One region of the Arthrobacter rhombi genome, then DNA from elsewhere that is predicted to be linked to it. Evidence: riboswitches for the same ligand, from Rfam matches in the RefSeq annotation. Region 1 holds a riboswitch; the other holds the start of a gene.

Region 1 (11,235 bases):
CACGTCCCCATCCCGTGCATGGTCCAGCGCTTCGCGGAGTCCCGGCCGCTCGGTGGTCGAGCCGGATTTCCTGTCCACATAGATATGACGATCGGCGACGCCCTCGGCGCGCAGGGCATCGATCTGCCGGTCGAGGTCCTGTTTCGCAGTCGAAACGCGCGCATACCCAATGTCCATGCGGCCATGGTATCGGAAGTCGTGCTCGTACGGTTCTTCCGGGACGATCTTTTGGGCTTAGTTCTGGAACAATAATCCGGGGCGTGTCCGTTCGTGCCGGCATGGTGGGCAGGGGGTGTTCCACTTCCAAGGAAGTGGAACATCTAAGTTCAGGCCCTCTTTATCTACCTGCCACGCCGAGTGCCACCAACCTCCATGGGCAGGACACCTGGGTGCTCCCTGCCACGTGTCGGCTGAGCCGCAGCTAGTGGCGTGCTTGCAGGAGGCCGGCTTCCTGGGACCCAGAACATGGCAACCGTCGCCGCCTTCGGGAGAGACCGCGTGGACCAAGGGGCAGGACGCGTGAGCGGCCCCGGCGTCTGGCCCTGGAACGACGAAGAGGGCCCATCCGGGTAATGGATGGGCCCTCTTTCGTATCCTGTCTAGCCTACGTAGGTGTAGTAGCCCATCAACGGGCCGTACGGGCTGTCGGCCGGACGGACAACGGTGCCGACGGAGGGGTTCTGCGCGCCGATGATCTTGCCGCCACCGATGTAGATACCAGCGTGGCTGCCACCGTTCTGGTAGACCAGGTCGCCGGGCTTGGGATTGGAGGTCTTCACGAACTTTCCACTGGTGCGGATGGCGGTCGTGTTGTGGGGCAGGCTGATGCCGGCCTTGCCGTAGATGTACTGGATGAAGCCGGAGCAGTCCCAGCCCGAGGGGCTGCTTCCGCCCCACACGTAGGGTGTCCCCTTGTAGCTCATGGCCATGCCCGCGATCCCCGAGAGGCCCGCGCTGGATGCCGGGCTGGCTTCGGCCTTCTCCGGAGCGGGAGTGGAGGCCGTGGTGACCGTACCGGTCGACGAGGCGTTGTCGTTCGTGCTAGACGGCGCCGGCGTCGAGGACTGGCGGCTCTGGCGGGTCATCGCAGCGCCTGCGGCTGCTTCCTCGCGCTCGGCAGCTGCGGCGGCTTCCGTCTGGGCGTCTGCGCGGTCCGCGGCGGCCTCGCGTTCAGCGGCCTCCTGGGCTGCTTCGCGTTCGGCTGCGGCCTTGCGCAATGCTGCGCGGTGGGCCGATCCGTCGGTGGACTTGACGTCGGCGACGGAGACCTTGATCTGCTTCAGCTCTTGTGGCTTGGCGTCCGCAACGGTGACGGCGGCGGGGGAGTCCACGGAAGTGCGCAGGATGTCAGCTGCCGGGGCCTTGGCGGCTTCACGGGCGGACGGCGCGCCCTCGGCCGGAACGCCGAGGGTCAGCACGAGGCCGGAAGCCGCGGCGATGACTGCGGCCTGGCGGCCAACTGAGCCGGCGTTGGAGGAGACTGCCTTGGAGATCGAGCCCAAGGGGTTGCTGCGGACGGGCATGGCGCGGTGGCGGCCCAAGTGTCGCTTGGTCATGTGTTGGTTACCTCTCCCAATGCCTGCGGGGTTAGCTGTCGGGTTCGAGTGGGAGCCACTCGGCGTCCCGCGCTGACAAGTCAGCGCGAGGCGCTTAACCCCAAGGGCCCGGTGGGCCCGGATTTGGTTCCCCCGCCACTGCCAGCAATTGCGTGAACGGACCCCGCAGTGGTGGCAGTGTTCGGCAATCCACTTGGGTGTGCCGGGCTCATAGGAAGCCCGGCACGGGAACGAATTTACATGAAACGGATGTAAAAGTCACGAATTGATTACGGAACCGTGTCCTTTTGGTCTCGACGACCTTTCCCTCCCTGGCCGTTGGTTCCGAGCGGTGATGCAAGACGATGGTCCTCGAAGTCTTCCTGGCGGTACACGGTAAGCGGAAAGTGCAGCCACAACGCACGATCGACCACGCCCGCCATCCCGCGTGGTTGGCCCGATGACCGAAGCGGTTCACCCGGCGACGGCGAACCAGATTCCGGCCCCGACGGCCCCGGCTGCGAGGACCAGGGCACCGAGCACCATAGCGGTGGCCACCACGGTGCGGGCAACCTCCCGTGGCGCCGTGGACAAACCGGTGCTGCAGTCCCCGGCGGGGTGGAAGGCGGGGCGGATGAGCCTGAGGTAGTAGACAAGGCTCAGCACCGTGTTGGCTGCGGCGAACACGACCAGCCAGGACATGCCGCCATTCCAGGCGACGGTGAACACGGCGACCTTTCCCAGGAACACCGCCGTGGGCGGTGTTCCCACGAGGCTGAGGGCCCCCACGACGAGGGAACCGGTCAGCCACGGGTGCCCCCGTGCCAATCCCACCCAGTCGCCCAGCTCTTCGCGCCGGGGGAAGCAGGCGACGACGGCGAACACGGCCAGGTTCGTTAGCGCGTAGAAGACGATGTAGGCCAACAGGGCCACCGAGGCGCCCTCGCTGCGGGTGATGACGGCAACGGGCATCAGCAGGTAGCCGACCTGGCTGACCGTCGACCAGCCCAGCAGACGCCTGACGTTCTCCTGCGCCAACGCGGCAAGGTTTCCGATGCCCATGCTGGCCGCTGCGAGCACGGCCACGAGCAGCGGGACATCCACCGTGGCGGGCATGAGTGCCACCAGCCGGCCCATGGCCACGAGTGCTCCGATCTTCGGCACGGTCGTGATGAACGCTGCGATGCCTATCCCAGAGGCCTGGCTGGCGTCGGGGATCCAGAAGTGGCCGGGCACCGCACCGGCCTTGAAGGTCAAGCCGATGAGGACCGCCACGGCCCCGCCGGCGACGGCGGCCTGCGGGGCCTGGGGAAGAGCCTCCGTCATGCCCGCGTAGCCGCTCGTGCCGGCAACTGCGGTCAGCACGGCAACGCCTGCCATGAGCAGGACTCCGGACAGGGCGCCGATGAGGTAGGTCTTAAGGGTTGCCTCGGCGGCCATCCCGCTGCGCGATAGGCCGATCAGCGCGTACAGGGGGATGCTCGCCAGCAGGTACCCGGCGACCAGGACCAGCAGGTCGGTCGTCCCCCCGATCACGACTGTTCCGAGCGTGGCCAGCAACAACAGGGCATAGGTTTCGCTTTCACGCGCCGTGCCGGCGAATTCATGCCGGCCGAGCAGGACCACCACGAGCGTGGCCAGCGGGGCCGCCATCCGAACGACCGCAGTGGACGGGTCCAGTGCGTAGGTTCCACTGAAGATCGACTCCGGCCCTCCCGGCACTGCCGCCATCCCGGTCGCTGCGCTGGCGACCAGGGCACCGAGGGTGAGCCAGCGGGTGGGATGCTGGCGGGTGCGGGGCAGGAAGCTGCCGCCCAGCAGCACCAGCACTGCCGTGGCGAGCAGGATGATCTCTGGCAGCAGCGCCGGGTAGTCCATGTCCATTGCCATTGCCGTCATGGGCCCAGGCTGACGACGAGGTTCTGCGCCGCGGGTCCGATCATCGCCAGCAGCGGGCCGGGGATGAGACCGATGAGCACGGACAGCCCCATCAGGATGGCCAGGGCCGTGCTCTCGCGGGGGCGCAGGTCGCTGAAACCGACGGACAGTTCCCGTGTCTGGCCCGTGAACACGTGCTGGAATGCGCGCAAGAAAAGGACTGCGGTGATCAGGATGCCGGGAAGGGCCACCAGGGCCCAGGGGGTGGTTCCGATGCTGCCGGTGAAGATCTGGAATTCGGCGATGAAGCCGCTGAAGCCCGGAAGTCCGAGCGAGGCGAATGCGGCGATCGCGAAGAACCCGGCGAACCGTGGTGCGGGGTGGGCCAGGCCACCATACCGGCGCAGGTCGTAGCTTCCGGTGCGGTCGTGGAAGACACCGGCGAGCAGGAACAGGGCCCCGGTGACCAGGCCGTGGGAGACCATTTGGGTTACGGCCCCGACGATGGCCAGCTGCTGTGCTTCGGCGTTGTTGGCACCCAGGACGCCGGCGGCGCCGACAGCGAGCACGACGTAGCCCATGTGGTTGACGGAGGTGAAGGCGATCATGCGCTTGATGTCTGTCTGCACGACCGCGACGAGGGCGCCGTAGAGGACCGAGACGATGCCGATCGCGACGACCACCCACGCCCACGCCCGCCAAATGTCCGGGAGCATGGGCATCGCGATCCTGACGAAGCCGTAGGTGCCCATCTTCAGCAACAGGCCGGCCAGGACGACCGAGCCGATGGCCGGGGCATCGGTGTGTGCCGGTGGCAGCCAGGAGTGGAAAGGGAAGGTCGGTGTCTTCACGGCCAGGCCCAGGATGACCGCCGCCAGCACGAAGCCGCCCGCCAGCGGGGTTCCGGTGAAGGCGTCCTGGCGGGAGAGTTCCACCATGTCGAAGGTGTGGGGGGCGGCACCGAGATAGAGGCCGATGAATCCCAACAGCAGGGACAGGGAACCCATGAAGGTGTAGATGAAGAACACCAGTGCGGAGCGACGTTGGTTTCCGTGTCCCCAGCCGGCAATGACGAAGTACATGCCCACGATCGAGAGGTCGAAGAACAGGAAGAACAGGATCAGGTCCTGTGCACAGAACAACCCGAGGCAGGTCGTCTGCAGGAACAGGAACAAGGCGGCCTGGGGGCGGGGCCTGTCGGTCTCGCGCAGGGCCCAGATGGCGCAGGCCACGAAGATGACGCCGGTCAGCAGCAGCAGGGGCAGGGAGATGCCATCGACGCCGAGATGGTAGCTGCTGCCAAGCTGCGGCATCCACTCCACCCGCTCCTCGGCCACGAGTCCGTTCGGGCCCGAGCCGCCGGCAATCGCGAGCATGACCGACAACGCCAAATCCACGAGGGTCGTGGCCAACCAGGTCAGCCGCGCAACTTTTTCGGGCAGCCGACGGGCGAGGGCGAGGAAGGTCGCGGCCGCGAGCGGCAGGAAGACGATGACACTGAGCATGGGGGCTACCTAACGACGATCAGCAGGACGAGGGCGGCAACGCAGACGAGGACCGCCGCAGCAAAGTAATCGGCCACGGCACCCGTTTGGGCGCGGCGGGCCAACCGCCCGAGGCCGTTGACCCCACCCAGTACGGCACGCAACGCGCGTTGCACGCTGCCGTCCACGTCGCCGGACACCGCTGCGGACCGGTTCAGAAAGCGGCCGGCACCAAGCACCGCCTTCTCCAGGCGGTGGTCGAGCCGGTACAGGACGGCCGCGGTGGCGAACATGGGACGTACGAAAACGGTTTCCGCGGCCCGTTCAAGGCCAAACCAGTTCTCGGCGGCTGCCAGGCGCGGCACACCCCGAACCAGCACCAGGGCCGATACGACGATGGCAATCGCGGCCGAAGCGAGCAGTTCCCACCCGCTGCTTTCCGCCTCCGCCTGCGCGCCCAACAGTGCGCGGAACGGTCCGGACAGTACCGGAAGGGCGGTGGCGCCCAGCAATGCAGCCGATGCCGCCAGGACCACCAGAGGCACCGTCGCCACCACGGGGACCTTGCGGGTTCCTCGTTCTTCGGCATCCCACAGTTTGCGCTCCATGTCGGCCTGCTGCTGCATGTCGGGTCTGGCCCAGACCACGGCGATCATCTTCGCCGAATACGCGGCGGCGAGGGCGGCACCGAGCAATCCGGCAGCATACAATGCGGGATGCTGGTGCAAGGCGACGGCGAGGACCGCGTCCTTCGCCAGCCACAACGACAGCGGAGGCAGCCCGGCCAGGGACAGTGCCCCGACCAGGAACGAGGCGCCGACCACCGGCCAGCGCCGATAGATGCCGCGCAGGGCTGGAAGTTGTTTCGAGCCCACGGCCGTCAACCACGCGCCGGCGGCAAGGAACAACAACGCCTTGGTGGCTGCGTGGGCGACGAGCTGCGAGGTCCCTCCGGCGGTGGCGCCGATGCCGGCGGCCAGGACGACGAAACCCAGTTGGGCCGCAGTCGAGGCGGCCAGCAACTGCTTGAGGTCCCTCTGGCACAGCGCCACGATGCCGAGCACGATCGCGGTCGCGGCACCGATCCAGGCAGCCGCCGGGCCGGCCCACCCGGAGGCCAGCAACAGCGGCTCGAGCCGGAGCAGAAGGTATCCGCCCATGGCGACCATGGCCGCCGAGTGCAGCAGGGCACTGACCGGGCTCGGGCCCTCCATCGCCCGGGAGAGCCAGAAACTAAACGGTAGTTGCGCCGCCTTCCCCAGGCCCGCCAAAAGCACGCCGGCGGCCAGCACATGCAGCCACGGCCCCTCCGCGGAGGCGAGGGCGTCCAACTGCCAGCCGGTCCCCGCGGCGACGGCGGCTCCTGCCGCGGCGTAGAGGCCCAGATCGGCGGCGCGTGTCACGGTGAAGGCGACCAGCCCGGAGGGAATCGTCGAGGGTTTGCGCCAGTGGAAACCGATCAGGGCATAGGAGGTCGCGCCCATGACCTCCCACGCGCCAAGCAAGGCCGGCAGCGACGTGGCGCCCACCGTGACCATCACCGCGGCGGTGAAGACCAGCATGAGCCCGTGGAAGCGCGCCGCCGGGCGTGTGTCTTCGGCGGCAGCGAACACGAGGACGAGCAGGACCACGGCCGCCACCGTCGGCAGCAGGACGGCGCCCAGGCCATCCACGACCAGGGCCGCACCGCCGGATGAGATGAACGGCACCCCGAAGCGGGGCATGGCCACGGCGGACGCGATGGCGGCGACCAGGGTCAGCGCGGCAGCAGTGAGAGCCAGCGCGGGGGCGAGGCGGTTGGCGCGGTGCCCGGCCAGCAGCAGGAAGGTCCCGGTGATGGCCGGCAGTCCGACGGCCGCCAGGAGTGCGGCCGTCATCCGTGCAGCTCCGTGGCGGTATCGGTCATGTCCGAGTTCCGTGAGCGGTGGAAAACGGTGGCGACGGCGAATCCCATCGCCATTTCAACGGTCATCGCGGCGAGGATGACCAGCAACAGGGTTTGGCCGTCGGGTGTGGGGGACAGGTGGAACCAGAGCGCGGCTGCGGCCAGGAGCACGCCGTTGATCATCACCTCGATGCCCATCATCACCATCACGAGGACCTGTTGGGACAGCGCCCCGAACAGCCCGATGGCGAACAGGGCGGCGGCCACCAGCAGGATCAGTTGCAGGGTCATCGGCCTAGTCCGCCCTTGATCGGGTCATCGGTTTCGCGCCGCCCACCGGGCCCGCGCCGGTGGAGGTCGTCCCCGCGCCGGTCATAGCGCCCACGCGGGTTGGCCAACACCAGGGAGGCGATGATGGTGGCGAACAGCACGGGGCTGATGGTGAGCATCACGAGCATCTTCGAACCCATCAGGGCTTCTCCCAATGCCGCCGTTGGATCCGGGGCGGGCGCCGACATCTGCTCGGGCCACCGGATGAGGAGGGCGCCGGCGGCCAGGACGATGAACACGATGCCGGCGATGACCGCGGAGCGGCGCTTGTTGTGTGTCATGTCCATCGGCATCAGGGCCGGGTTCATGCCCATGTACATCACCATGAACACGGCCATGATCGCCATCTCCATCGTCATCATCAAGATGGTGATGACCCCGATGTAGTCCAGGTCCAATTGCAGGATGATGGCACCGACGGCGATGAATGAGAGAGCCAGCGCGTACGATGCCCGGGCCATCGAATCCACGACGAAGACCGCAACCGCACTTGAAGCGGCCACGATCGAGAAGACCCAGAAGAGGATGGCGGGCATCACGGTGTTCCCCCGTTCACGACGACGATGGCGGCAACGGCCAGTTGGACGAGCACCAGGGGCATGGCCACGACCCAGGCGACCTCGGCCAGCCGCTCCGGCCGCACGATCGGGAACAGCCTGCGCACGGCGATCAGGACGGCGAGGAGGACGAGGGTCTTCACGACCACCCACACCGGATCCGGGAGCCAGGGCCCGCTCCCGCCGCCGAGGAACAAGGGGACGGCGAAGGCGGCCCCCGCGACCAGGAGCATGTAGCGCCCGGCGAGAACCAGGAGCCTGTCGACCCCGCTCAGCTCGGTGACCACCCCGCCGGCGGCATCGGTCCCGGTGGCGGTCTGGAAGGGGCCCCACGAGGAGAACGCGACGATCGACGCGGCATAGACCAGGAATGCAACGGGCATCCACACCACGAACCACAGGTCTTGCTGAGCGGATTGGATGTCAAGCAGGCGCAGGCTACCGGCACCGGCGGCCGGGGCCGTCAGGGCGAACATCAGGGGCAGCTCGTAGGACAGGGCCTGGGCCAGGAAGCGGTATCCGCCCACCAGTGACCAGGCGCTGTTGGCACCCCACCCGAGCAGCCACCACAGCGCCCAAAGCAAGACGTCCATCGCGTTGAACCAGACCAGCCCGACCGGCAGATCCGCGAAGGTGAAACCGCCGAAGGGGACCACCAGCACCATCAACACGGCCACGACAACGAACCCGGCACCCCCGACCCGCCACAGCAGGGCATCGGCACCGGGCAGGGTCCGGCGCTGCTGGCGCAGCAACCTCGCCGTCTCCCGGATCGGTGATGAAAGTCCGGCCGCGGCGGGCAGTCCAGAGGTCCTGTTGTCCAGAACGGCGTTGAACGCCGCGGCCAACAGTGCGGCCGCGGCGACGGCGAAGGGAAGGAGCAGCGTCCACAGGGCCCCGGCGGCGGCGCTATCCATGGTCCGGCCCCACCAAGTGGCCGATCCGGGCAGGCCCGATCGACGCGATGACCAGGCGTGCGGTAGCCAGCTCCTGTCCGGTCAACGCCTGCCGGACCTCATCGAGAGTGAACGGTCCTTCGAAGTCATCGGATAGGACGGGCCCGTGGGCCAACAGCTCGCTGGCGGTGTGCAGCCAGCCAAGCAACCGGGAAAGCGCGTCGACGTCCCGGAGTTCTGGAACGCCGCGCAGCGACCAGCGCAGGGTCCGTGACCGGGCGACCCGGTCGGCAGCGCTGTCCAGTCCCGCGATCACCGTATCCACGGGGCGCAGGTCTTCGAGGAGGTCGTCACGGAGCCGCCGGATCTTGCCGGCGACGGGCTCCCATCCGGCCACCGCGAGCAAGTGCGCGGAGGCATCGCAGAGCTCCACGGCGCGTGGCACCGGTGCTGGTGGTTCCGCCGGAGTGCTGGCGTTCGAGACGGCAGGTGGCACGACTTCGATGGTTGCCTCCGCGATGACGTCGCCGTGCAGCGTGCACCGCACGACCAGCCCGGCTGGCCAGGAGGGAAGCACCGGGCCGAGGGAGAGGTGGATGATGTCCATCTCGAGTCCGTCGCGGTCGTTCTCGTCGCCGCTGGCGAGCGGGATGCCCGCAGGGCCGGACATGTCCATGTGCATATGGCTCATATCCATGTCCATGTCGTCCATGTCCGCGTCCGCATGCTCCGTGTGCCCCTCGTGTTCGGGGCACTCGCCATGCATTTCGTGCTGCATGCCGGAGTGGTCGTGGTCCCCTTGGTGCTGGTGGGCCGCGTGTCCGGTGGAGGTCTCGTCCCCGGGTGCGTCTGTGGTTTCGTCGTCCGCAGTGCCAGCGTCGCTGGGTTTCGGTCGGAGAGTGGCGTCTGCGAGCTGTGCGTTCCGGTCCCCCAACTGGGCCGGAATCGCATCCAGCGCGGCGGGGATGGCGTCGGCAGCTGTGACTGAGGCACGGCAGCGCGGGCCGGGTATCTGGTTCCAGATGGCTTCGATGACCTCCGGGTACGGCGGCTGCGCTTCTCCGCAGACGAGCAGGACGTCTGCCTCGGCGGGCGCCTGGGCGAGCACCCATCCGCGGGCCGTGATGCCCGCCTCCAACCGCATGCGCAGGACGGAATAGCCTGGCATCTCCACGATCAGGACATGGGGGCGGCCAGTGGCCAGCCGGGTGATCCAGACGTTCAGACCCATCTGAACGCCCCTTCCCTCCAGGCCCAGATGACGCCGACAACGAGCACCCCGAGGAATACGAACATCTCGATGACGGCTGCGGGACCCATTCCGGACACCACGACAGCCCACGGGTACATGAACAGCATCTCGACGTCGAAGGCCAGGAACACCAGCGTCAACGGGTACCAGCGCGCATGGAACCGCGACAACGCGTGTTCGCGTGGAGCCCACCCCGACTGATAGGGAAGCACCTCCACCGTTTCCCTCGACACGGAAACCGCGCGGCCGAAGAGATATACCCCGCCAATGGCGGCCAGACACGTCCCCAAGGCGATGAGCAGGCTCGCAAACGGTGACATCTGGCACCCCCTTCCTGGTCGAGGCCGGGAAATCCCGGACCTTGGCCGGTTCACTGCCGGCAATACACCTCGCTGCCCCCCGCCCAAGGGAAGGACGGCCCCGGGCCAATATACGGGTGACCGACCGTGCGGGCAACGAAATGATCCCGTCATGCGAGGACCTTGTTGGGGCCCCGGATGTAACGAACGGCGAAACCCAACATATACCCCCGGGAGGTATCTGTCTTGTCTAGCTGCAGGAAACGGAATCCGTTACTGCAGCCGGGACACCGCGTTTGGCCCTGTCGGTGCCTACCCACTGCTTGGCTTGCTGGAAGAGCACGGACTGGGCTTCAATGACCGGACGACCGGCCGTCGGGCGTGGCCGCGCCCGACGGTTCGGTTTGGCGACGGGTGGCATGGGCTATTTGATGTAAGAGAAGACGCCCATCATGCCGCGTTCGGCGTGGTAGGCGTTGTGGCAGTGCATCAGCCACTGCCCGGGGTTGTCGGCATCGAAGTAGACCGTCAGGGTGTGCCCGGGGCGGACGATGACGGTGTCCTTGCGCGCCCCGACATTGCCGACCTGGAAGGTGTGGCCGTGGATGTGCATCGGGTGCCACATCTCGGTCTCGTTCACGAACTTCACCTCCACCCGTTCCCCGGCGGTGATGTCGAAGGCGTTGGCGTAGGGGTCGGCCATGTCGTAGCGGTGGCCGTTGATGCCCCAGTCGTACTTCGCCATCCCCCCGGTCAGGCGCACCTCGTGCGTCCGATCCGGTGACTTCGCGTCCAGCTTCACGGACGGATCCGCGGTCAGTTGCCCGCCGTCCACCACCCGGCCGGCCAGCTCCGGAGGGAGCTTCCCCGGGGCCGGTGGGGTGCCAGTGCCGGTGGAGACCAGCCCGTAGGCCATTTGCCCCTTGCCCTCGGCCAGTGCCAGCAGCGGCGTATAGCCGTCCTCCACGACCAGGATGGCGTCGATGCGCTCGCCCATGCCCAGCACGACGGCGTCGACGTCCTCGTGCTGGATGGGGAAGCCGTCTGTGTGGGTCAGGGTCAGCCGCTGGCCGGGGATGCCGATCCGGTAGGCGGTGTCCCCGGCGGCATTGATGATGC
Region 2 (20,671 bases), on a different contig from region 1:
CGGATGTTGGGTTCGTCGTCGACGACCAGGAGTTTGGCTTCCGCAGGTTTCTCAGTCATATCAGACATTGTGCGTGCAAAGTCTGGGAGTTTTCTGGGTGTCCGATGTGTGCCCTGGCGGTTTCGCGGGCCATCGGTGCCCGTCGTCAGCTCCGGCGGCGTTCCCGGATCCGCAACAGCAGCAGGGCGATCAGCAGCAGGAAGGCCACCGGCAGTCCGTACAGTCCCACGGCCATGAGCGCGGTGAACGGAGTGGCGCCGACCATGTACTGCACCAGCACGAAAGCCAAGGACAGGATCGAGACGACGGCGACCGCGGAGGCGAGCACGGTGACGACCCGCTGCGCGGTGGCGGGGGATTCGACGGTATTCACCCCGTCAAATTATCAGCGTCACGACGGGCGTCAAAGTCCGTGGCGCCGTTCCCATGCCGTACCCTAGGGAAATAGACTTCCCCGGCTTGGTCGTACCCGCGCGCAGACGCTGCCGGTGCGAGTGCGGGCCGGGAATCCAGACGCGGCGCAGCCAACGAGCTAGGCGCCGCCGGTACGTGAGAACGAGGTAAGTGCAGTGCCTTTTGGCAAAGTGAAGTGGTTTGAGGCCTCGAAGGGCTTCGGGTTCCTGGTCGGCGACGACGGCGAGGAGGTGTACCTGCATGCCTCCGCGCTGCCCGAGGGCACCACTGACGTCCGGGCCGGTACGCGGATGGAATACGGCGTGGCCCAGGGCCGCAAGGGTGCACAGGCGCTCTCGGCCCGCATCGTGGACGCCGCCCCGTCGGTCGTGCGCGCTAAGCGCAAGCCGGCCGAGGACACGGCGATCCTGATCGAAGACCTCATCAAGGTCCTCGACAGCGTCTCCAACGGACTGCGCAAGGGCCGCTACCCGGAGAAAAGCCACGCGACCAAGGTGGCTGCAGTCCTGCGCCGCGTCGCCGACGACATGGACGCCTGAGTATGGCACGGGCACCGAAAATCGATGCGGTGCTGGGCGCCGGGGTCGACCTGGCCCGCAGCACGCTGCTGGACACCGTGGAGCCTGCCCAGGTGGGCGAACACCTCGGGTGCACCGCCGATGACGACCGCGTGCTCACCCACCGGTTCGAGGCCAAGCTGCCCGGTTACGCCGGCTGGAACTGGTACGTGACCCTGGGCCGCGTCCCGCGCGGGAAGGTGCCGACCGTCTGCGAGACCGGGTTGCTGCCCGGCGACGGCGCGCTATTGGCCCCCGAATGGGTGCCCTGGGCCGATCGGGTGCGCCCGGAGGAGCTGGAGGCCCAGAAGGCGGCCGAGGCCGAAGCCTCCGGTCAGGCCCCCGGCGATCAGCCCACCGGGGATCTGTCCCCTGCCACGCACGACGACGATGCCTCCTCGGGCGCCCCGGACGACGCAGGCGACACCGAGAGTGGCAACGGGCCCACCGAGGGCGGCACCGACGTCGAGACCGTCGACACCGCTGCGACCCCCGATGAGCCGGATGAAGTCGTCGAGGACGACGAGGAACTGGTCGACGCCGAACACGCAGCCGAGGAGGCGCCCCGGCGTAGTCGTTCCCGCCGTCGTCGTCGGTAGTACCTGCACCTACGCAACGGGCCGCGGCTCCCCACCATCCGGGGAACCGCGGCCCGTTGCCTTGACCGGTGCTACATGTTTTCCAGCACGTAGTCGATGCAGGCGGTCAGTGCGCTGACGTCGTCCGGCTCGATGGCCACGAACGTGGCGATGCGCAGCTGGTTCCGGCCCAGCTTGCGGTACGGCTCCGTGTCCACGATGCCGTTGGCGCGCAGGATCTTGGCCACCCGGGTGGCGTCGACCGATTCGTCGAAGTCGATCGTCGCAATGACGTTGGACCGCTCGTCGGCGTTGACCACGTACGGGGTCGCGACCGCGGAGGCCTCGGCCCAGGAGTAGACGCGCTGCGCCGAGTCCGCGGTGCGGGCCGCGGCCCAGTCCAGCCCGCCCTGGCCGTTGAGCCATTCGACCTGCGCGTTCAGGGTCACCAGCGTGGATAGTGCGGGGGTGTTGTAGGTCTGGTTCTTCAGCGAGTTGTCGATGGCGGTCCGCAGATCCAGGAAGTCGGGGATCCAGCGGTCGGAGGAACCGATGCGTTCGGCCCGCTCCAGCGCGGCGGGGGAGAAGAGGCCCAGCCACAAACCGCCGTCGGAGGCGAAGTTCTTCTGGGGCGCGAAGTAGTAGACGTCGGTCTCGGAGACATCGACGGCCAGCCCGCCGGCAGCCGACGTGGCGTCCACCAGCACCAGTGAGCCGTCGTCGGCCCCGCTGACCCGGCGCACGGGGGCTGCCACTCCGGTGGAGGTCTCGTTCTGCGGCCAAGCGTAGACGTCCACCCCGGATTCGGCGACGGGCTCGGGGCGGGTCCCGGGTGCGGAGCTGATGATCGAGGAGGCCTGCAGGAAGGGGGCATTGTCGGTGGCCTTGGCGAACTTCGAGCCGAATTCACCGAAGGAGAGGTGCTGGGCCTTCTGCTCGACCAGTCCGAAGGAGGCGACGTCCCAGAAAGCGGTGGAACCGCCGACGCCGAGGATGACCTCGTAGCCGTCGGGGGCGTTGAAGAAGGTGGAGAGTCCTTCGCGGATGCTGCCGACCAGGTTCTTCACGGGGGCCTGGCGGTGTGAGGTCCCCAGGATCGTGGGGTTGGCCGCGGCCAGCGCCTCCAGCTGTTCGGGGCGGACCTTCGAGGGCCCGGCACCGAAGCGACCGTCCGCGGGAAGAAGGGCTGCGGGGATGCTCAGCGAATCGGTCAAGTTCTGCTCCTGCCATCGGGGTGTTCTGTGGTGCGGGTCTGGTCTTTCGGCCGCGACCCGGCTTCAATGGTCCCGCACGGGCGGGGGGAATGCCGAAACCCGTCGGCATTGTTAACGCAGGTAGAGTTGGATCCACGGGTCCACCGTCCATCGCCCCGCCCTACAGGAGTGCCACGCAGTGACAGATCTGATCGACACCACCGAGATGTACTTGAGGACCATTCTGGAACTCGAGGAAGAGGAAATCACGGCATTGCGCGCTCGCATTGCCGAGCGGCTGGATCATTCCGGCCCCACGGTCTCCCAGACGGTGGCCCGGATGGAACGCGACGGGCTGGTCGTGGTGACCCCCGACCGCCATCTGGAGCTGACGGCCGCCGGACGCGAACGCGCCACCTCGGTCATGCGCAAGCACCGCCTGGCGGAGCGCTTGTTGGCCGACGTCATCGGGCTCGAATGGGAGTACGTCCACGACGAGGCCTGCCGCTGGGAACACGTGATGAGCGAGCGCGTGGAGAAGCGCCTCTACAACCTGCTCGGCCAGCCCACGGATTCGCCCTATGGCAACCCGATCCCCGGCTTGGAGATCCTCGGCGGACCCGCAGCCCATGAATTCGCCCTCGGCGTACAGAACCTCGAGGCCGCACTGCTGGCCGGGAACACCGGGCCCGTCGCCGTCGAACGCCTGGCCGAGGCCATCCAGGTCGACCCGGAACTGCTGGCACAACTGAACGACGGCGGAATCCGCCCGGGTGCACAGGTCACCCTGGAGCGAGCCGGCGAGTACGTCGTCGTGCGGGTACAGGGCATCGAAGGAGCCCTGGAGCTGCCGGTGGAGGTCAGCGCCCACGTCTTCGTGGCCCGGGACGCTTGATAACGGAACTGTTACTTCGTATTCGATTAAGATACCGTTGGTAACAGATGGGGATTCGTCCCGATCACCCCTTCCGACCGCCTGATCCTGCCTGCGGAACGGGTCCGTTCGCTTGACAGGCAGGGGTGGAGAACCCAATTTTTTGCGGTCCGTTGTGCCGGGATGTCCCGGCGCCGGCCCTCTCGGGGTGAAGCCGCATCGCAGCCCGGCTGTGTGCGGCCGGGCCTGACCGGCCCGAATCCGACAGCTAACTCCGCAGGCGCCCATGAGAGGTCCCTTTGACAGATCACAAGCGTTCAGGTCGTCGTGCTGCCGTCGCCCCCGAGGCAACTGAGCCCGCCGCCGCACCCGACGCCGGCTGTTACCTGCCGCGCCGCTTCGACGGCGCCATGCGATACGCCCCCACGGCACATCCCGCTCGCCGTGAGTCCGTTGTACCCCTAGCCGATCTCGACCCCGCCGCTCCCGTGGCGGACATCATCCCCCTGTTGGCCGACGCCACGCCTGCGCAGGCGCCTGCCGCCTCGGTCAGGAACCGGGGAAGTTTCGATGCGACGGTCATCGGTCTGCCCGAGGGTACACGGGCGGTAGCCGCTGAGGCCCGTCCCGCCGTACCCTCCCGGAAGCCGCGCGGTGGGGAAGCCGCGAAGCGTCCGGTCCTGGCCTGGAGCCATCGGTTCGCCGCCGTTGCGGCGGTATCCGGGCTGGCGCTGGCCGCCGCCTACCCGACCTTGGTCGGCAGCGACGAGGCGCCCGCCGAGCGCGTCGCCCACGAGACGGCGGCACAGGTCGCCGACGTGAACGTCCCGGGAACCGACGACTACTCAATCGTCCGCGCTTCGGTGTCCAGCAGCTTCAGCAAGGACGACCAGCTCAGCTACCTGATGTCTGCCTCCGGCGGGAACATCAACACCATCGACACGCACGGCGTGCTGGCCCAACCGGTCAACCACGTGCGGATCACCTCCCCCTTCGGTGCGCGGGCCAACCCGACCGGTGAGGGTGCACAGGTCCATATTGGCCAGGACTACGGCGTTCCCTGTGGAACTCCTGTCAAGGCATCGGCCTCGGGGACAGTTGTCCAGGCCGAGATGGCCGGGCATTCGGGGAACCGGGTGCGCATTGACCACGGCAATGGCCTGGAAACCACCTACAACCACAACACCAGTTTGAAGGTGGCGGTGGGGCAGAAGGTCAAGCGCGGGGACGTGGTGTCCATCAGTGGCACGACCGGCAACTCGACCGGTTGCCATCTGCACCTTGAGGTGCTGGTCGACGGTCACGCCGTGGACCCTGCAGGGTGGCTCTGAGCCCTGCAAATCACGGGCCGTGATCGGGAAATAACCGTTTCGTGACCGGAACGTGACTTTTACAGCCGTTTCATATAAAGTTGTCGACGTGCCAGGCCGCATAGGGGCCAGGCGCACTCGAGCAGATTGCCGAATACTGCCACTGCCCGAGGTCCGTTCGCAAATCATCGCTTGGCAGTAGCGGGGGAACCACATTTCGGGTCCACAAGGATCCTTGGGGTTAAGTGTCACGGTCCGTTCTCTGGACCTGACACCGAGTGACTCCCACTCGAATCCGACAGCTCACCTCGTAGGCATTGGGAGAGGTAATCAATACATGACTAAGCGTCAAGCCCTGGGCCGCCACCGCGCCATGCCCGTCCGCACCAACCCGTTGGGGTCCATCTCCAAGGCAGTGTCCTCCAACGCCGGCTCCGTCGGCCGCCAGGCTGCAGTCATTGCCGCCGCGTCCGGCCTCGTGCTGACCCTCGGCGTTCCGGCCCAGGCCACCACGGCAGCCCGCGCCGCCGACAAGGCCCCCGTCACCGACATCCAGCGTGCGTCCGTGGCCACCCCGGCTTCCGTGACCGTGCCGGCCACCAAGAAGGCGGCCGACTCGATCAGGATCGCTGTCGCCCCGATCAAGTCGACCGACGGCTCTGCCCACCGCGCAGCAGTGGCCGAGGCCAAGGCCAAGGACAAGGCCGAGCGTGAAGCCGCTGCAGAGCGTCGCCAGGCTGCCCAGGACGCTGCCGCCGAGCGCGAAGCCGCTCAGGAAGCCGCCTCCAACCGCCAGGAAGCCGCTGCCCCGCAGGCCTCCACCTCGCGTAGCACCTCGAACTCCGCTTCGACCTCCAGCACCCCGCAGCGCTCCTCGAGCTCCGCGTCCACCTCCAGCTCGAACGTCACCACCGCATCCGCCGGTACCGTGACCAAGACGGCCGAGGCAGCCCCCGCAGCAGTCAGCGGCGGCAACTCCAGCATCGCCAGCATGGCCAAGTCCTACCTGGGCACCCCGTACGTCTTCGGCGGCTCCACCCCGGGCGGCTGGGACTGCTCCGGCTTCGTGCAGTACGTCTACGGCAAGGCCGGCGTGAGCCTGCCGCACAACGCCCGCGCACAGCGTGCCTCCGGCAAGTTCGTCCGCACCTCCAACCCGCAGCCGGGCGACCTGGTCTTCCAGAGCAACGACTCGCACGTCGGCATCTACATCGGTGGCGGCAAGATGATCGGCGCGCAGAACCCGAGCGTCGGCACCGTCGTCCGCGACACCACGGGCCCCTACGCGGCCCCGCTGGTCGGCTACTACACGCTGGCCCGCTAAGCAACAACACATCTAGTGGAGTCCTCACCCAGTTGGGTGGGGACTCCCGTGGTTTAAAACGCATTCGTGTCGCCGGTGAACGGCTCCGAACCGGTCGCTGAACCGCCGGGGCACGCGACGTGAACACGAACCCGGGACGCCAAGGACATGGCAACGGGAGCCGCGCCGCACTCCCCAGGGTGGTCCCGCCGGGCTTAGGCTGGTGCCCGATGGCCCTTGCACGGCGCCCGGGTCAGACGGCTTGGCTAGGCGGTCCGGGTGCACTCCACGACGAGGAACGCTGATGCGAACCCTGGTACTGAATGCAGGATACGAACCACTGGCGGTGGTGACCTTCCGCCGCGCACTGCTGCTGGTGCTCACGGGGAAGGCCAGCGTCCTGGCCGAGGTGGGCGAGCCGGTGGCCACGCCACGAATGGTCTTGGGCCGTCCCTCGGTCATCCTGCTCAATCGCTACGTCAAGGTTCCCTACCGTGAAGCGGTCAACGTGACCCGGCGTGGGGTGCTGCGCCGCGATGGACGCCGGTGTGGGTACTGCGGCAAGGCGGCAACCACCGTGGACCACATCATGCCGAGGTCGCGGGGTGGAGCCAACAGCTGGGAGAACCTGGTGGCCTGCTGCCTGGGATGCAACAGCACCAAAGGGGACAAGACGTTGCGTCAACTGGGCTGGACCCTGAGGGTGAGGCCAACGAGCCCGCGGGGTCTACAGTGGTTCATCACCGAGCTGGAACGTCCCGCTCCCGAATGGACGGATTTCCTGGCAGGAAGGGCAGCATGAATTTTGACGCCATCGTCGTCGCCGGTGGACGGGGCAAGCGCCTCGGGGGAACCGACAAGCCGCTCCTGCACCACGGCGGGGCCACGCTTCTGGACCATGCACTCCGTGCCACCGCGGAGGCGCAACGCATTGCCGTGGTGGGCCCCACCGAGTTGAACCCGGTCATCGCCGACTATGCAGCGGAGGCGGATGCCGGCCAGATCATCACGCTGACCCGGGAGTACCCGGCCTTCGCCGGACCGGCGGCGGCCGTGGCTGCCGGCATGCGCGCGCTCGGTGACGGTGCCGCCGACGAAGTGCCCCCGGCGGGGGAACACGCGCCGCTGACGTTGATTCTTGCCGCCGACCTCATTGCCCCCGGACCTGTGGCCGCGGCGATCGTGCAGTACGCCGTCGAACACGCCGGCGACGTCACGGACACCACCCCGCAGACTGCGGTTGGTTCTCCCGGCGCGCCGGGGGAGACGACCATGCCGCTGGCCGAATTCGGCAGGGCCTGGGTACCCGTTGACGAACAGGGCAGACTCCAGCCCCTGAGCTGTGTCATCGAGACCGCTGCGTTGTTGCGCGCCATCGAAGCCGCCGAAAAACCCGGCGAGGGCCTCGCCAACTCCTCGATGATGCGACTGCTTGCTAAGGTGCAGATAGTCAGGGTGTCCCTCGACGGCGTGGACTACGCGGACGTCGACACGTGGGAAGACGCCGACAAGGCCGGCATCGCCCGGCCGTCTGCCCCCGAAGGGGCACCTTAGCCAGCCACAACAGGAGGTACGGATGTCCGAAATACCCGAGCTGGACGCGTGGGTGTCCGAACTCCTGGAGGGCCTGGAGATCGCGGACGCACCCATCGATGTGGACGCCATCCTGGCCATGGCCGGCGTCGCCGCCCACTCGGTCATCCGCCCCGCAGCACCGGTGACGACGTACATCGCCGGATATGCCGCAGGCCTGGCCGCAGGAGCAGAGATGGCCAGCGAAGCGGCTTCGATGGAGGGGGCCAGCCGCCGGGTCAACCAGCTGCTCGACCGCCGCGGCTCCGACCAGTAGTGCACGAAGCCGATTGGCAGGGGGCCCGCCGAATCGCCTATGAGGCGGGCCAGGCCCTCACCGCAGGAAAACGCGTCGGCGAGGACGTCCCGCTGGCCCGCGCCGCAGGACGCGTGCTCGCCCGCGACGTCTCCTCCCTGCACACCATGCCCCATTACGCCTCGTCCGCCATGGACGGCTGGGCCGTCGCCGGCCCGGGACCCTGGCAGCCCGGTGATCCCACCCCTCCGCACTCCACCTCCGGCAAAGTCCCGGCATCCTTGGCTTCGGGAACTGCCCGTGCCATCGTCACCGGGGAGACCGTGCCACCGGGCACGACGGCGATCCTGCGCCAGGAGGACTCGGTGCTGGACCCGGACACAGGGCTCCTGACGGCTTCGCGGACGCCCCTGCCCGGTGCCGACATCCGCCCGGCAGGACGCGAGGCCTCCGCGGGCGAGCAGCTGCTGGCCGCCGGGACCCGGTTGGTTCCCGGCCAGATCGCCGTCGCCGCCGTCGGCGGGCACGATACGCTGCCCGTCACCGCGGGACCCAGGATCCGGCTGGTGCTCACCGGCGATGAGGTCGTCACCTCCGGAATACCCCAGCCGGGCCAGGTCAGGGACACCTTCGGACCCGTCCTGCCCGCCTGCATCGCTGCCCTCGGCGGAGACCTGGTGGATACGGTGCGCATTGGCGATGACCGCCGGGCCACCCTCGATGCACTGGACTCCCCGGCGGCCCGGGCAGTGGACGTGCTGGTCAGCACCGGGGGGACCGGTCATTCGCCCGCCGACCACCTGCGGCCCGCCGCCGAAGAGCTGGGGGCCACGCCGCTGATCGGTTCGGTGGCCATGCGCCCCGGACACCCGGCGATGCTCGCCCGTCTGCCGGATGGACGGCTGCTGGTCGCGTTGCCCGGGAACCCGCTGGCAGCGATCATGTCCATGGTGACCCTGCTGGAACCGCTGTTGGAAGCGGCCAGCGGGCAGCCGCCGTCGTTCCCCTCCACCGCCAGCAGTGGCGAGGAGATCCGCGGGGCCGGACACTCCCACCGCCTGCTGCCGGCCCGCTGGGATGACCGGGCCAGGAAGCAGGTGCTGGTGCCGTCCGAGCACACCGGTTCGGCCATGATGCGCGGACTGGCCACAGCCGACGTGGTGCTGGTGGTCCCGCCCGCGGGAGTTGCCGTCGGTGGTCCGGTCGGCTACCTTCCACTGCCGTGGTACGGTCGGTGAAATGTCCGGGCCCGGCGCTGTTGCCGCGCCCGCGAGGCAGCGGAGTGAAGGAGGCCCACGGGTGGGCAGATTGACCCAACGGCGCCGCATCGTGCGGTACTCGGTGGACGGCGGCCCGCGTGTCCGCGAAGAAACGATGGCCGCCGAGGAACCCCTGGAAATCCGCATGGGTGGACGCGTCTTCAGCGTCACCATGCGCACCCCGGGAGACGACTTCGACCTCGTCGCCGGATTCCTGGTCAGTGAGGGCATCATCGCGGGTGCCGACGACTTGCCCAGCCTGCGTTTCTGCGCCGGCGAGGACGAAGACGGGCGCCAGACCTTCAACGTCGTCGAGGCCCAACTGGGTCCCGGTGCCATCATCCCGGATCCGTCGCTGGACCGGCACGTCTACACGTCCTCCTCCTGTGGGATCTGCGGGACCGCCTCCATCGATGCGGTCTCCAAGACCAGCCGCTTCTCCCTGGACCCGGAGTCCGGGTCCCTTGCCGTGCACACGCTGCTGGGGCTCTCCGACACACTGCGCGAACACCAGGTCCTGTTCGGCAAGACCGGTGGCGTCCATGCGGCCGGGCTGTTCGACACGGATGGCAACCTGCTGTGCCTGCGCGAGGACGTCGGCCGGCACAACGCGGTCGACAAGGTCGTCGGCTGGGCCCTGCGCGAGGGGAAGCTGCCACTCGGCGAGACGATCCTGCAGGTTTCCGGCCGGGCCTCCTTCGAGCTGGTGCAGAAGGCCTACCTGGCCGGGATCCCCGTCCTCAGCGCCGTCTCGGCGCCCTCCTCACTGGCCGTGGACCTGGCCGACCAGGCAGGACTGACCCTTGCGGCCTTCGCCCGCGGCTCCAGCGTCAACATCTACACCCACCCGGACCGGATCGATACCGCTCCGGCACCCACCCAACAGCAGGACGCGCATGAAGCGTCGTCCGGCCCCCGGCAACAGGAAGCAGGACGGACGCAGTGAAGCGCTCGGCACCCGAACAGGACATCAACGAAGACGCACTGGTAGTCGGTGCCCCGAAGACCACGGCAGCCGGCGTCAAGGCGGTCATGGTCGCCCTCGAACGTGGTTATGAGCAGGCAGGTGTCAGCCGGACCGTGCGCTCCATGTTGCGCGTGAACCAGCGCGGCGGCATCGATTGCCCCGGTTGCGCCTGGCCCGAATCGATCACCGGCGCCCGCAAACCTGCCGAATTCTGCGAGAACGGTGCCAAGGCCCTGGCCGAGGAAAACACCACGCGCACCGCCGACGCCGCCTGGTGGGCAGCGCACCCCATCTCCGAACTGGCGGAAAAGACCGAATACTGGCTGGGCAACCAGGGCCGCATCACCGAACCGATGATGATCCACGAGGGGGAGACCCACTACCGGCCGGTCTCCTGGTCGCGGGCGTTCGCCACCATCGGCGAGCACATCAACGCCACCACCCCTGACCGTTGCGTGTTCTACACCTCGGGGCGCACGGCCAACGAGACGGCCTTCATGTACCAGTTGTTCGCCCGCAGTGTCGGGACCAACAACCTGCCGGACTGCTCCAACATGTGCCACGAATCCTCCGGCACGGCGCTCAGCCCGACCATCGGCATCGGCAAGGGAACGGTGTCCCTGGAGGACTTCGAGCACGCCGAACTGATCTTCGTCGTCGGGCAGAACCCGGGGACAAACCACCCGCGGATGCTCTCGGCGCTGGCCGACGCCCGCAAGCGGGGTGCCACCGTTGTGGCAGTGAACCCGCTGCCCGAGGCGGGGCTGCTGAACTTCCGCGACCCGCAGACCGTCGCCGGTGTGGTCGGGGACGGCACCCGGATTGCCGACGAGTTCCTGCAGATCAAGGTGGGCGGTGACCTGGCCCTGTTCCAGGCGTTCGGGCACCTGCTGCTGGAGCAGGAGGCCCGGGAGCCGGGGACCGTCGTGGACCACGACTTCATCGCCGCGCAGACCAATGGGATCGACGCCTACGCCGCGGCCCGGGCCGGGATCGACTGGGACGCCACCGAGGAGGCCACCGGGCTGACCCGCGACGAGATCACCTCGATCGCCGGGATGCTGGCCAAGTCCAAGGGCACGATCATCTGCTGGGCGCTGGGACTGACCCAACAGCCCCACTCGGTGGACACGCTCAAGGAACTCATCAACGTCCTGCTGCTGCAAGGCAACTTCGGCAAGCCCGGCGCCGGGGCCTGCCCGGTCCGCGGCCACTCCAACGTCCAAGGTGACCGGACCATGGGCGTCTGGGAGAAGCCGAAGGAGGACTGGCTGGCAGCCCTGGACGCCGAGTTCTCCATCAGCAGCCCGCGCGAGCACGGCTACGACTCGACCGACACCGTCGAGGCCTTTGAGAAGGACGACGTTGATGTCTTCGTCTCGATGGGCGGGAATTTCTCGCTGGCCTGCTCCGATACCGAGGCATTGGAAGCCGGGATGCGCCGTGCCGGGCTCACCGTGCACATCTCGACCAAACCCAACCGCTCCCATGTGGTGCACGGGCGGACCTCGCTGATCCTTCCCACCCTGGGGCGCACCGACCGGGACGACAAGCACCCCGGCGGCCCGCAGTTCCTCACGGTCGAGGACTCGATGTCGGTCGTGCACACCACGCAGGGCCGGCTGGCCCCGATGTCCCCCCATATGCTCGCCGAACCGGTGATCGTCGCCCGCATGGCCGCGGCGACCTTTGGCGAGGGCCACGCAGTTGGCTGGCGGGCCATGGCCGAGGACTACGACGTCATCCGCGACCACATTGCCGCCGTCTGCCCCGGCTTCGAGGACTTCAACCGCAGGGTGCGCACCCGCAACGGCTTCGTGCTGCCCAACCCGCCGCGGGACACCCGGACCTTCGCCACCGACATCGGCAAGGCCCGGTTCACGGTCAGTCCGCTCGAGTACCTGAAGGCGCCCGCCGGACACCTGATCCTGCAGACCATGCGCAGCCACGACCAGTACAACACCACGTTCTACGGGCTGGACGACCGGTACCGGGGGATCTCCAACGGCCGCCGGGTCATCCTGGTCCACCCCGAGGACCTGACCGAGCTGGGCTATGCAGACCGCGACCTGGTGGATGTCATCTCCACCTTCGGGGGATCCGAACGCCGGGCCAACCGCTTCCGGCTGGTGTCCTACCCGACGGCGCGCGGCTGCGCCGCCGCCTACTTCCCGGAGGCCAACGCCCTGGTGCACCGCGGGCTGGTCGCCCGTGAATCGAACACCCCGGGCTACAAGGCGATGACGGTCAGCTTCGTGCCGCACACCGGGGAACCCAACAGGGTCTTCGACGAGCGCGAACGCCCCGCCAGCGCGGTACCTGCCCGGTAGCCGGGCGGCGCGTCCGCGCGGGTAGCATGGTCCCCGGCCCCTTCCCGGGTCGGATCGGACCAAACGAAGGAACGCCGCCGTGAGCATGGACCAAGCCGCCTGGAGCTCCCTGTGGAGGATGTCGTCTGGCCATTCCGGCCGGCAGTTCGCCCCCGGCACCGTCCGCCGCGTCATCGGGTTCGCCCGTGGCTACGGTGGGCGCCTGGCCGTCTTCGTGATCCTCTCGGTCATCGCCGCCGTGCTGGCCGTGGCGACCCCGGTGCTGGCCGGTCGGGTCGTGGACGCGATCGTCGCCGACGGCCCGCTGTCCTTGATTGCGGATCTGGCCCTGCTCATTGCCGCGGTCGCCGTGGTGGAGGCCGGGGTTTCGCTGTGGAACCGTTGGCTGTCCTCGAGCCTGGGCGAACAGGTGATCTACGACCTGCGCACCGCGGTGTTCGAGCACGTCCAGAAGATGCCGATCGCCTTTTTCACCCGCACCCGCACGGGTGCGCTGGTCAGCCGGCTGAACAACGACGTCATTGGTGCACAGCAGGCGTTTGCCGGCACGCTCTCCGGGGTCGTGAGCAACATCGTGGCCCTGGTGCTCACCGCTGCAGTCATGTTCAGCACCTCCTGGCAGTTGACCCTGCTCGCGGTGGTGATGCTCCCCATCTTCCTGATCCCCGCACGGCGCATGGGCTCCACGCTGGCCCGGCTGCGCCGCGAAGCCGCGGAATACAACGCCGAGATGGGTTCGCAGATGACCGAGCGGTTCTCCGCCCCCGGCGCCACCCTGGTCAAGCTCTTTGGCCGCCCCGAGGCCGAGGTCGATGCCTTCGCCGCCCGCGCTGCACGGGTGCGTGATGTGGGGGTCAAGACCGCGGTCCGCCAATTCACCTTCGTCACCGCCCTGACCCTGGTTGCCGCGCTGGCTCTCGCCCTGGTCTATGGACTGGGCGGCTCCTTCGCGCTCACCGGCCGGCTCGAGGCCGGCGATGTCGTCACCCTCGCGCTGCTGCTGACCCGCCTCTATGCTCCGTTGACCGCCCTGGCCAATGCCCGCGTCGAGGTGATGAGCGCCCTGGTGTCCTTCGACCGCGTGTTCGAGATCCTCGATCTCGAACCGCTGCTCGCCGAGAAGCCGGGCGCCCGCGAGGTGCCCGCCGGCCCGGTCTCCGTCCGCTTCCGCGACGTACGATTCGGGTACCCCAGCGCCGACAAGGTCTCGCTCGCCTCCCTGGAGGAGGTCACCGTGTTGGACACCCGCGGCGGCGAGGAAGTGCTGCACGGCATCGACTTCGAGGTCCCCGCCGGGCAGACCTACGCCCTGGTGGGCTCCTCCGGAGCGGGCAAGTCGACCATCGCCCAGCTACTGGCCCGACTCTACGACGTGGACGCCGGAGCCGTGGAACTAGCTGGCCTTGACGTCCGCGATGCCACGTTCGCCTCACTGCGCGAGACGGTGGGCATGGTCACCCAGGACGGGCACCTCTTCCACGAGACCATTGCCGCCAACTTGCGGCTGGCGGCGCCGGAAGCACCGGACGACGCGCTATGGAATGCCCTGCGCCGGGCCCGGCTCGAGGACTTGATCCGGTCATTGCCGGACGGGCTGGAAACGATGGTGGGGGAGCGCGGCTATCGGCTCTCCGGTGGGGAGCGCCAACGGCTGACCATTGCCCGGCTGCTGCTGGCCGCCCCGCGCGTTGTCCTGTTGGACGAGGCCACCGCCGCGCTGGATTCCACGAGCGAGGCGGCCGTGCAGGCAGCCCTCGTGGAGGCCCTGTCAGGACGCACCGCGGTGGTGATTGCCCACCGGCTCTCCACCATCCGCACCGCCGACGCGATCCTGGTCATCGAGGCCGGGCAGGTCATCGAACGCGGCACGCACACCGAACTGCTGGCTCGCGACGGTCGCTATGCGGAGCTCTACCGCACACAGTTCGCTGCAGCGGGGACGCAGGACGACGGTACTGCACCGTAACTTCAGCCACCCGTCCCCGGAGGGCGGGGAAACGCGCGCGGTGCGCTCATTGAACACTGTGACCCAAACGATATGTAGAATCAAAGACCATGCGCTCACTTGAGACGCAGTGGGGTGCGGCGCGTCGTTGGGGGTGCGCTGACGGACCTCGACTTTCGTGGCCACAAACGATCTGGAGCATACATGCAGCGCGGCACCAACCTTGGGCGGCTAGGCGACTTCAACCAGGCAGTGATCTTCGCATCGATCAGGCGCGCCCTCGACGGCGTCAGCCGTGTCGAATTGGCAGAATCCACCGGCCTGTCACCCCAAACAATTTCCAACGTCGTCCGCCGGCTGCTGGACGAGGGACTGGTCCGTGAGGACCGCACCATTGTCTCCGGCCCCGGAAAGCCGCGCACCGTGCTGGAACTCGAAGCCAACCGCCAGCTCGCCATCGGCATCCACTTGGACCCGGCCCTCATCACCCTGGTGATGCTCGATCTGCGCGGGGAAGTCATCGCCTCGAAGCGGTTCTCCGCCCCCTCCGTCGAGGACCCGGAAGGGACCGTGGAGCGGATGGCCGAGGCCGTCGAGGAACTCATCGGCACCTCCGGGCAGCTGCGCTCGAATATCGTGGGTGTGGGAGTGGTCGTCCCCGGACCCATGGATGCCGACAGCGGCCATGTCACCGGTCCGCCGTTGCTCGATGGCTGGTCCAAGGTGGAGATCGTCAAGCCCCTGGCCAGCAAGCTGAACCTGAAGGTCATCCTCGAAAAGGACACCATTGCGGCCACCATCGCGGAGGTCTGGCACGGGACGGACCAGGAGGACGAGCAGAACTTCGTGTTCGTCTACGTCGGTGCCGGCATCGGCGTGGGGATGGTCGTCAACGGCGAGATCGTCCGCGGCGTGAGCAACAACGCCGGGGAAATCGGCCACTTCTCGGTGGGGGAGGAGACCACGCTGTGCGCCTGCGGGCGCCGTGACTGCCTCGCCGGCGCCACCTCGTTCGAGAACATCGCCCGCAAGGCCACCGAAGCCGGACTGGACCTGGGTATCGCCGAGAACGCGGGCGTAGCCGATCGGGCCGCGGGGATGGGGCGTTTGGTGCAGTTGGCCGACGGCGGAAACGACGTCGCCATCGAACTCTTGCGTGACTTTGGCGCGCGCGTCGCCGACATGGTTGGGCAGCTGGTCAATGTGCTGGACATCGACAGGGTCATCTATGGCGGACCGTACTGGGAAATGATCCGGGAGCATGTGCTGGATAAGGCTACCGAGGTGGTCAACGAACGTTTCAGCGCCAAGGACGTGCATGGGGTGCTGGTGGCCAACTCCAACCTCGGCCCGGAAGTTGCTGCCATCGGCGGCGGCTGCGCCGTGCTGGACGCAAGCCTGTCGCCCAAGCCGAGCGTCCTGCTGCTGGGCTGAGCCGCATGGTGACATGACTCGACATGTCATGGTGGATTGACAATCTATTTCCAATGGAATTAGATATGAAAGTTAGTGCTTCGGTCACCAAACTGCCCATCGACACGGCAATGCGAGTCTCAACGGCTTCCGTGCGTGGTGGGGGAACGGCAGGTTGGCGACCACGGGGAAAAGCGCTGGCACCGGTGCCGACAGGCGTCGTGGTGATGCATCAAGGGAGCCATCATCAGGACGCCGGTCGGCACCACTCCTTTAAAGCAGAAACCAGCCCCCTTGATCCGCGATGTCCTGGCGGTGCGGATCAAGGAGACTGGTCTCGAAAAGTGCCCCTGACCGGAATCGAACCGATGGCCTACCCTTTAGGAGAGGGTCGCTCTATCCGACTGAGCTACAGGGGCCGAGCTCCCGGATGCTGGACCCGGGCGAACAGCAACCATCCTAGCGTCAGATGCAGGCCGCGCCGAAAACAGCGGGCGCGTCAAGACAGGCCCGCGTCGCTCCATTTCTGCCGGAACGTGCGCACGAAAGCCGTGATGACCACCGCCAGGACCGTGGCGACCGTCGCGAAGAGCAGAACCCAGCTGGTCACCGTCAACGCCGAGGCCCGGGCCACCGCAGCAGCATCCACCGGTCCGGAGAGCAACCCGTCGATCAGCGGGTTCTCCCAGAGATCCACGATCGCGAATGCCAGCGGGATCACCCACAGGGCCCACCGGAGCCCGCGCCGGGGCACATGCAGGGCGATCGTCAGCATCGTCATCAGGGACAAGAACAGCGGGAACAAGGTCCCGGCCGTCTTATGGACGTACGACAACTGGCCGCGGGCATCGGCATCCAGATGGGCCCGCAACTGCTCGATGTAGGGCACATCGTATCCCCCGATCAACTGGTCCGGCATGGCCAGGCCGCCGGAGAGGTCCTGCATCTGCTGCAGCACCACCAGGTGGTAGTACCAGAACAACAGCACGACCGCGCCAAAACCGGCCCACAAGATCAGGTTCCCATTGCCCTGGGCCTGCTCGGGCGTACGCCCCGTGGTGGTGTTGGCCAGGGCGCTGCCCGGCCGAGGTGCCGGTCCGGACGGCTGCCGGCGGGCCGTGCCACCCGCCGGGGGTGCCGGCGTCGTAGCGGTCCCTGCGCTGGTGGTGCTCGGGCGGTTGCGGGGCTTCTTGCGGCGCTGTGCAGGCTTCTTGGACATGCTGCCCATTATGCCGTCGGGCGAGCCGGCTACCGAAAACGCCGGTGGCACGACGACCGTAGACTGGTGGCACCATGGATTTTCTCTTCGATGACTTTTCCGAGGCGCGTTCGCGCCTGACCGAGGACGACGCCGGTGCCACCGCAGTGCCCGGGGCCGCCGACTTGCTCGAGGGCCTGAACCCCGAGCAGGAGCGCGCCGTTAAGCATGCCGGCAGCCCGCTGCTGATCGTTGCCGGCGCCGGATCGGGCAAGACCCGCGTGCTCTCGCACCGCATCGCCTACCTGCTGGCCACCGGGCGCGCACGCCCCCACGAGATCCTGGCCATCACCTTCACCAACAAGGCGGCCGCAGAGATGCGTGAGCGCATCGAGGAACTGGTGGGGGATCCGGCGCGCAAGATGTGGATCTCCACTTTCCACTCCTCCTGCGTGAAGATCCTGCGCCGAGAAGCGACCCATGTGGGCCTGAAGTCCAACTTCTCGATCTACGATTCCGCCGACTCGCTCCGGCTGATCACGCTGGTGGCCAAGGGACTGGACCTGGATCCGAAGAAGTTCGCCCCCAAGGCGATGCAGCATCGGATCTCTTCCTTGAAGAACGAACTCGTCGATGACGAGGACTACTCGTCGACAGCGAACATGAACGACCCGTTCGCGGCTGCGGTGGCCGAGGTCTACCGCGGCTACACCCAGCGCCTGCGCCAGGCCAACGCCATGGATTTCGATGACCTCATCGGCCAGGTCGTGAACATCTTCCGGGCCTTCCCCGCGATCGCCGACAACTACCGGCGCAGGTTCCGCCATGTACTGGTCGACGAGTACCAGGACACCAACCACGCCCAATACTCCCTGGTGCGCGAGCTCACCGGACCCGATGGGCAGACCCCCGGCGGGGAACTGACGGTGGTGGGCGACTCTGACCAGTCGATCTACGCCTTCCGCGGCGCCGACATCCGCAACATCGTCGAGTTCGGCAAGGACTACCCCGACGCGAACACCATCAAACTCGAGCAGAACTACCGCTCCACCCAGACCATCCTCAACGCCGCCAACGCGGTGATCGCCCGCAATGAGGACCGCCCCGAAAAGCGGCTGTGGACCGCCGAAGGCGACGGCGAGCAGATCATCGGCTACGTCGGGGAGTCCGAGCAGGACGAGGCACGGTGGATCGCCGATGAGATCCTGCGTCTGAACGACGAAGAGGGCATCCGCCCCGGCGACGTGGCCGTCTTCTACCGCACCAACGCCCAGTCGCGTTCCCTCGAGGAGCAGCTGATGCGGGTTGACCTGAAGTACAAGGTCGTCGGCGGTACCCGGTTCTACGACCGCAAGGAGATCAAGGATGCGCTGGCCTACCTGCGTGTGCTGGTCAACGAGGAGGACGACGTCAACGTCCGCAGGATCCTGAACGAACCCAAGCGCGGGATCGGGGACCGGGCCGAGTACGCCATCGCCGCCCTGGGCCAGAAGGAGCGCATCGCCTTCACGGCTGCCTTGCGCCGGGCGGACGAGGCGCCGGGGCTGGCCACGCGCAGCGCCAAGGCCATCGCCGGGTTCGTGAAGATCATCGACGACCTGGCCGTCGTCGCCCAGGGCTCCGGGGCCGCTGCTGCGTTGGAGGCCGTGCTGGAGCAGACCGGTTACCTGGAGATGCTGCGCAAGTCCGAGGACCCGCAGGACGAGTCGCGGGTGGAGAACCTGGCCGAACTGGTGGCCGTGGTGCGCGACTACGAGCGGGACAATCCCGAGGGGACCCTGGGTGATTTCCTCGAACAGGTCTCGCTGGTGGCCGACGCCGATTCGATCCCGGCAGCACCCACCGACGAAGAGGGCGCCCAGATGGCCGAGCAGGAGGGCGTCGTCACGCTGATGACGCTCCACACCGCCAAGGGGCTGGAATTCCCGGTCGTCTTCCTCACCGGCATGGAACACGGCATCTTCCCGCACCAGCGCTCCCTGGCCGACCCCAAGGAGCTCGCGGAGGAACGCCGCCTGGCCTACGTGGGCTTGACCCGTGCACGACGCCGGCTCTACGTCAGCCGCGCGGAGTACCGGAGCCTCTGGGGCCAATCACAGTACAACCCCGCCAGCCAGTTCCTGGAGGAGATCCCGGCGCATCTGCTGGAGTGGAAACGAGAGGGCGCGACCCGCTCGGCGCCCGGGGCCTTTGGGTCGCGGGACTTCGCCACCAGCCGGTACGACAGCGGCTCGTATTGGGGCTCCGGGTCCGGTGGTGGCCGCCGTTCCGGCGACGCCGAATCCAGCTCATTGCGCACCGCACCGACGGCCCGCGCTGTCGGACGCGTCCAGCCGCAGAAGGAAGTCATTGCACTGTCGGTCGGCGACAAGGTCTCGCACACCAGCTTCGGCGAAGGCGTGGTCCTGGCCCTCGAGGGCTCTGCGGACAAGACCGTGGCCAAGGTCAAGTTCGCCGCCGAGGAAAAACGCCTGCTGCTGCGTTACGCGCCGCTGAGCAAAATCGACTAAGTCGCTCCGGCGCTCACCGGCGTTGGGCCAGGACGAACCCCTGGGGGTGTTGCTCGCGTCCCGACGGTGGGCGTTGCCGTGCTTCCCGGACCGAGAACCCCTGCCCCGCCAGCAGCCGGCTGATGTCCTCGACGTCGTGCAGGTGGGCCACCAGTTCCACGTCGTGCCCGTAGGCCGACTGGATGGTCCGTGCTCCGCGTCCGGCATGGAACCCGAGCAGTACCCGGCCTCCGGGGCTCACGACGCGGTGGAATTCCGCGATCACCCCCGGCAGGTCTTCCGCCGCGGTATGGATGATTGAGTACCAGGCCAGCGCCGCGTCGAAGGATCCGTCGGGGAACGGCAGCGCCGCCAGGTCCGCCACCGTGAATCGAGTCGTTGGAAGGTTGGTGCGGGCCACGGCGATCATCCCGGGGGAGAGGTCCACGCCCTCCACCGCCCGCTGTCCGGGCGATTCAAGGTGCCCGATCATCCGGCCGGTACCGCAACCGGCGTCGAGGATCCGTGCGCCCACCGGCGTCGCGCGGGCCAGGTCCCGGATCAACTCCCGGTCCGCGGGTGCCTCCGCCGAGGCATCGGGCAGCAGCCGGGCATAGTCGGCAGCCACGACGTCATAGGTCCTACGGGTACTCTCCACGGCGGCGGACTCCAGCATGGAAGCCAAGCTACCCCAGCGGCACCGCGACGGCCGCGAACGGCCGCGACGGGCCGCCTGCGGGCACGAAAACCCCGGGATGACGGTCCAGGATGTCTACTTGTCGTAGAACTGTGCTCTTTGTCACGAAAGCGATACCCTAGGCAGGGCATCCGCCACCCAGGGACTAAAGTTCCATTTGGAGCCACCGGGCCTTCACGTGCCGTGCTCCGAGTCAGAAACGACTTCGACGTAGAAGGACACACCCGTGGACCTGTATGAATACCAGGCGCGCGATTTGTTCGAGCAGCACGGTGTCCCCGTGCTTGCCGGCATCGTTGCGTACACCCCTGAAGAA

Evidence for each region. A riboswitch is a leader RNA that binds a small molecule or an ion and turns the genes downstream of it on or off. The one in region 1 is predicted to bind cyclic di-AMP.
Region 2: another riboswitch for cyclic di-AMP. It lies ahead of ABD088_RS09685 (C40 family peptidase); the one in region 1 lies ahead of ABD088_RS14180 (C40 family peptidase).

What each region holds. Positions count from the first base shown of each region.
Region 1 covers NZ_BAAAIV010000018.1:4,651-15,885, forward strand. Annotated here, with positions in the region: gene ABD088_RS14175 (recombinase family protein) at 1-177, opposite strand, end outside; gene ABD088_RS14180 (C40 family peptidase) at 600-1,556, opposite strand; cyclic di-AMP (ydaO/yuaA leader) riboswitch at 1,563-1,713, opposite strand; gene ABD088_RS14185 (NADH-quinone oxidoreductase subunit N) at 2,010-3,434, opposite strand; gene ABD088_RS14190 (complex I subunit 4 family protein) at 3,431-4,918, opposite strand; gene ABD088_RS14195 (proton-conducting transporter transmembrane domain-containing protein) at 4,924-6,774, opposite strand; gene ABD088_RS14200 (NADH-quinone oxidoreductase subunit NuoK) at 6,771-7,073, opposite strand; gene ABD088_RS14205 (NADH-quinone oxidoreductase subunit J family protein) at 7,070-7,648, opposite strand; gene ABD088_RS14210 (complex I subunit 1 family protein) at 7,648-8,586, opposite strand; gene ABD088_RS14215 (hypothetical protein) at 8,579-9,796, opposite strand; gene ABD088_RS14220 (NADH-quinone oxidoreductase subunit A) at 9,787-10,137, opposite strand; gene ABD088_RS14225 (multicopper oxidase family protein) at 10,541-11,235, opposite strand, start outside.
Region 2 covers NZ_BAAAIV010000011.1:47,940-68,610, forward strand. Annotated here, with positions in the region: gene ABD088_RS09650 (response regulator transcription factor) at 1-59, opposite strand, end outside; gene ABD088_RS09655 (hypothetical protein) at 146-373, opposite strand; gene ABD088_RS09660 (cold-shock protein) at 570-953, shown strand; gene ABD088_RS09665 (DUF3027 domain-containing protein) at 956-1,570, shown strand; gene serC (phosphoserine transaminase) at 1,642-2,763, opposite strand; gene ABD088_RS09675 (iron-dependent transcriptional repressor DtxR) at 2,942-3,637, shown strand; cyclic di-AMP (ydaO/yuaA leader) riboswitch at 3,737-3,914, shown strand; gene ABD088_RS09680 (M23 family metallopeptidase) at 3,916-4,947, shown strand; cyclic di-AMP (ydaO/yuaA leader) riboswitch at 5,081-5,257, shown strand; gene ABD088_RS09685 (C40 family peptidase) at 5,264-6,250, shown strand; gene ABD088_RS09690 (HNH endonuclease) at 6,534-7,031, shown strand; gene mobA (molybdenum cofactor guanylyltransferase) at 7,028-7,783, shown strand; gene ABD088_RS09700 (DUF6457 domain-containing protein) at 7,806-8,078, shown strand; gene ABD088_RS09705 (molybdopterin molybdotransferase MoeA) at 8,078-9,295, shown strand; gene fdhD (formate dehydrogenase accessory sulfurtransferase FdhD) at 9,357-10,262, shown strand; gene ABD088_RS09715 (FdhF/YdeP family oxidoreductase) at 10,259-12,613, shown strand; gene ABD088_RS09720 (ABC transporter ATP-binding protein) at 12,693-14,579, shown strand; gene ABD088_RS09725 (ROK family protein) at 14,763-15,992, shown strand; tRNA gene ABD088_RS09730 (tRNA-Arg) at 16,317-16,390, opposite strand; gene ABD088_RS09735 (hypothetical protein) at 16,471-17,190, opposite strand; gene pcrA (DNA helicase PcrA) at 17,265-19,679, shown strand; gene ABD088_RS09745 (class I SAM-dependent methyltransferase) at 19,693-20,334, opposite strand; gene sucC (ADP-forming succinate--CoA ligase subunit beta) at 20,582-20,671, shown strand, end outside.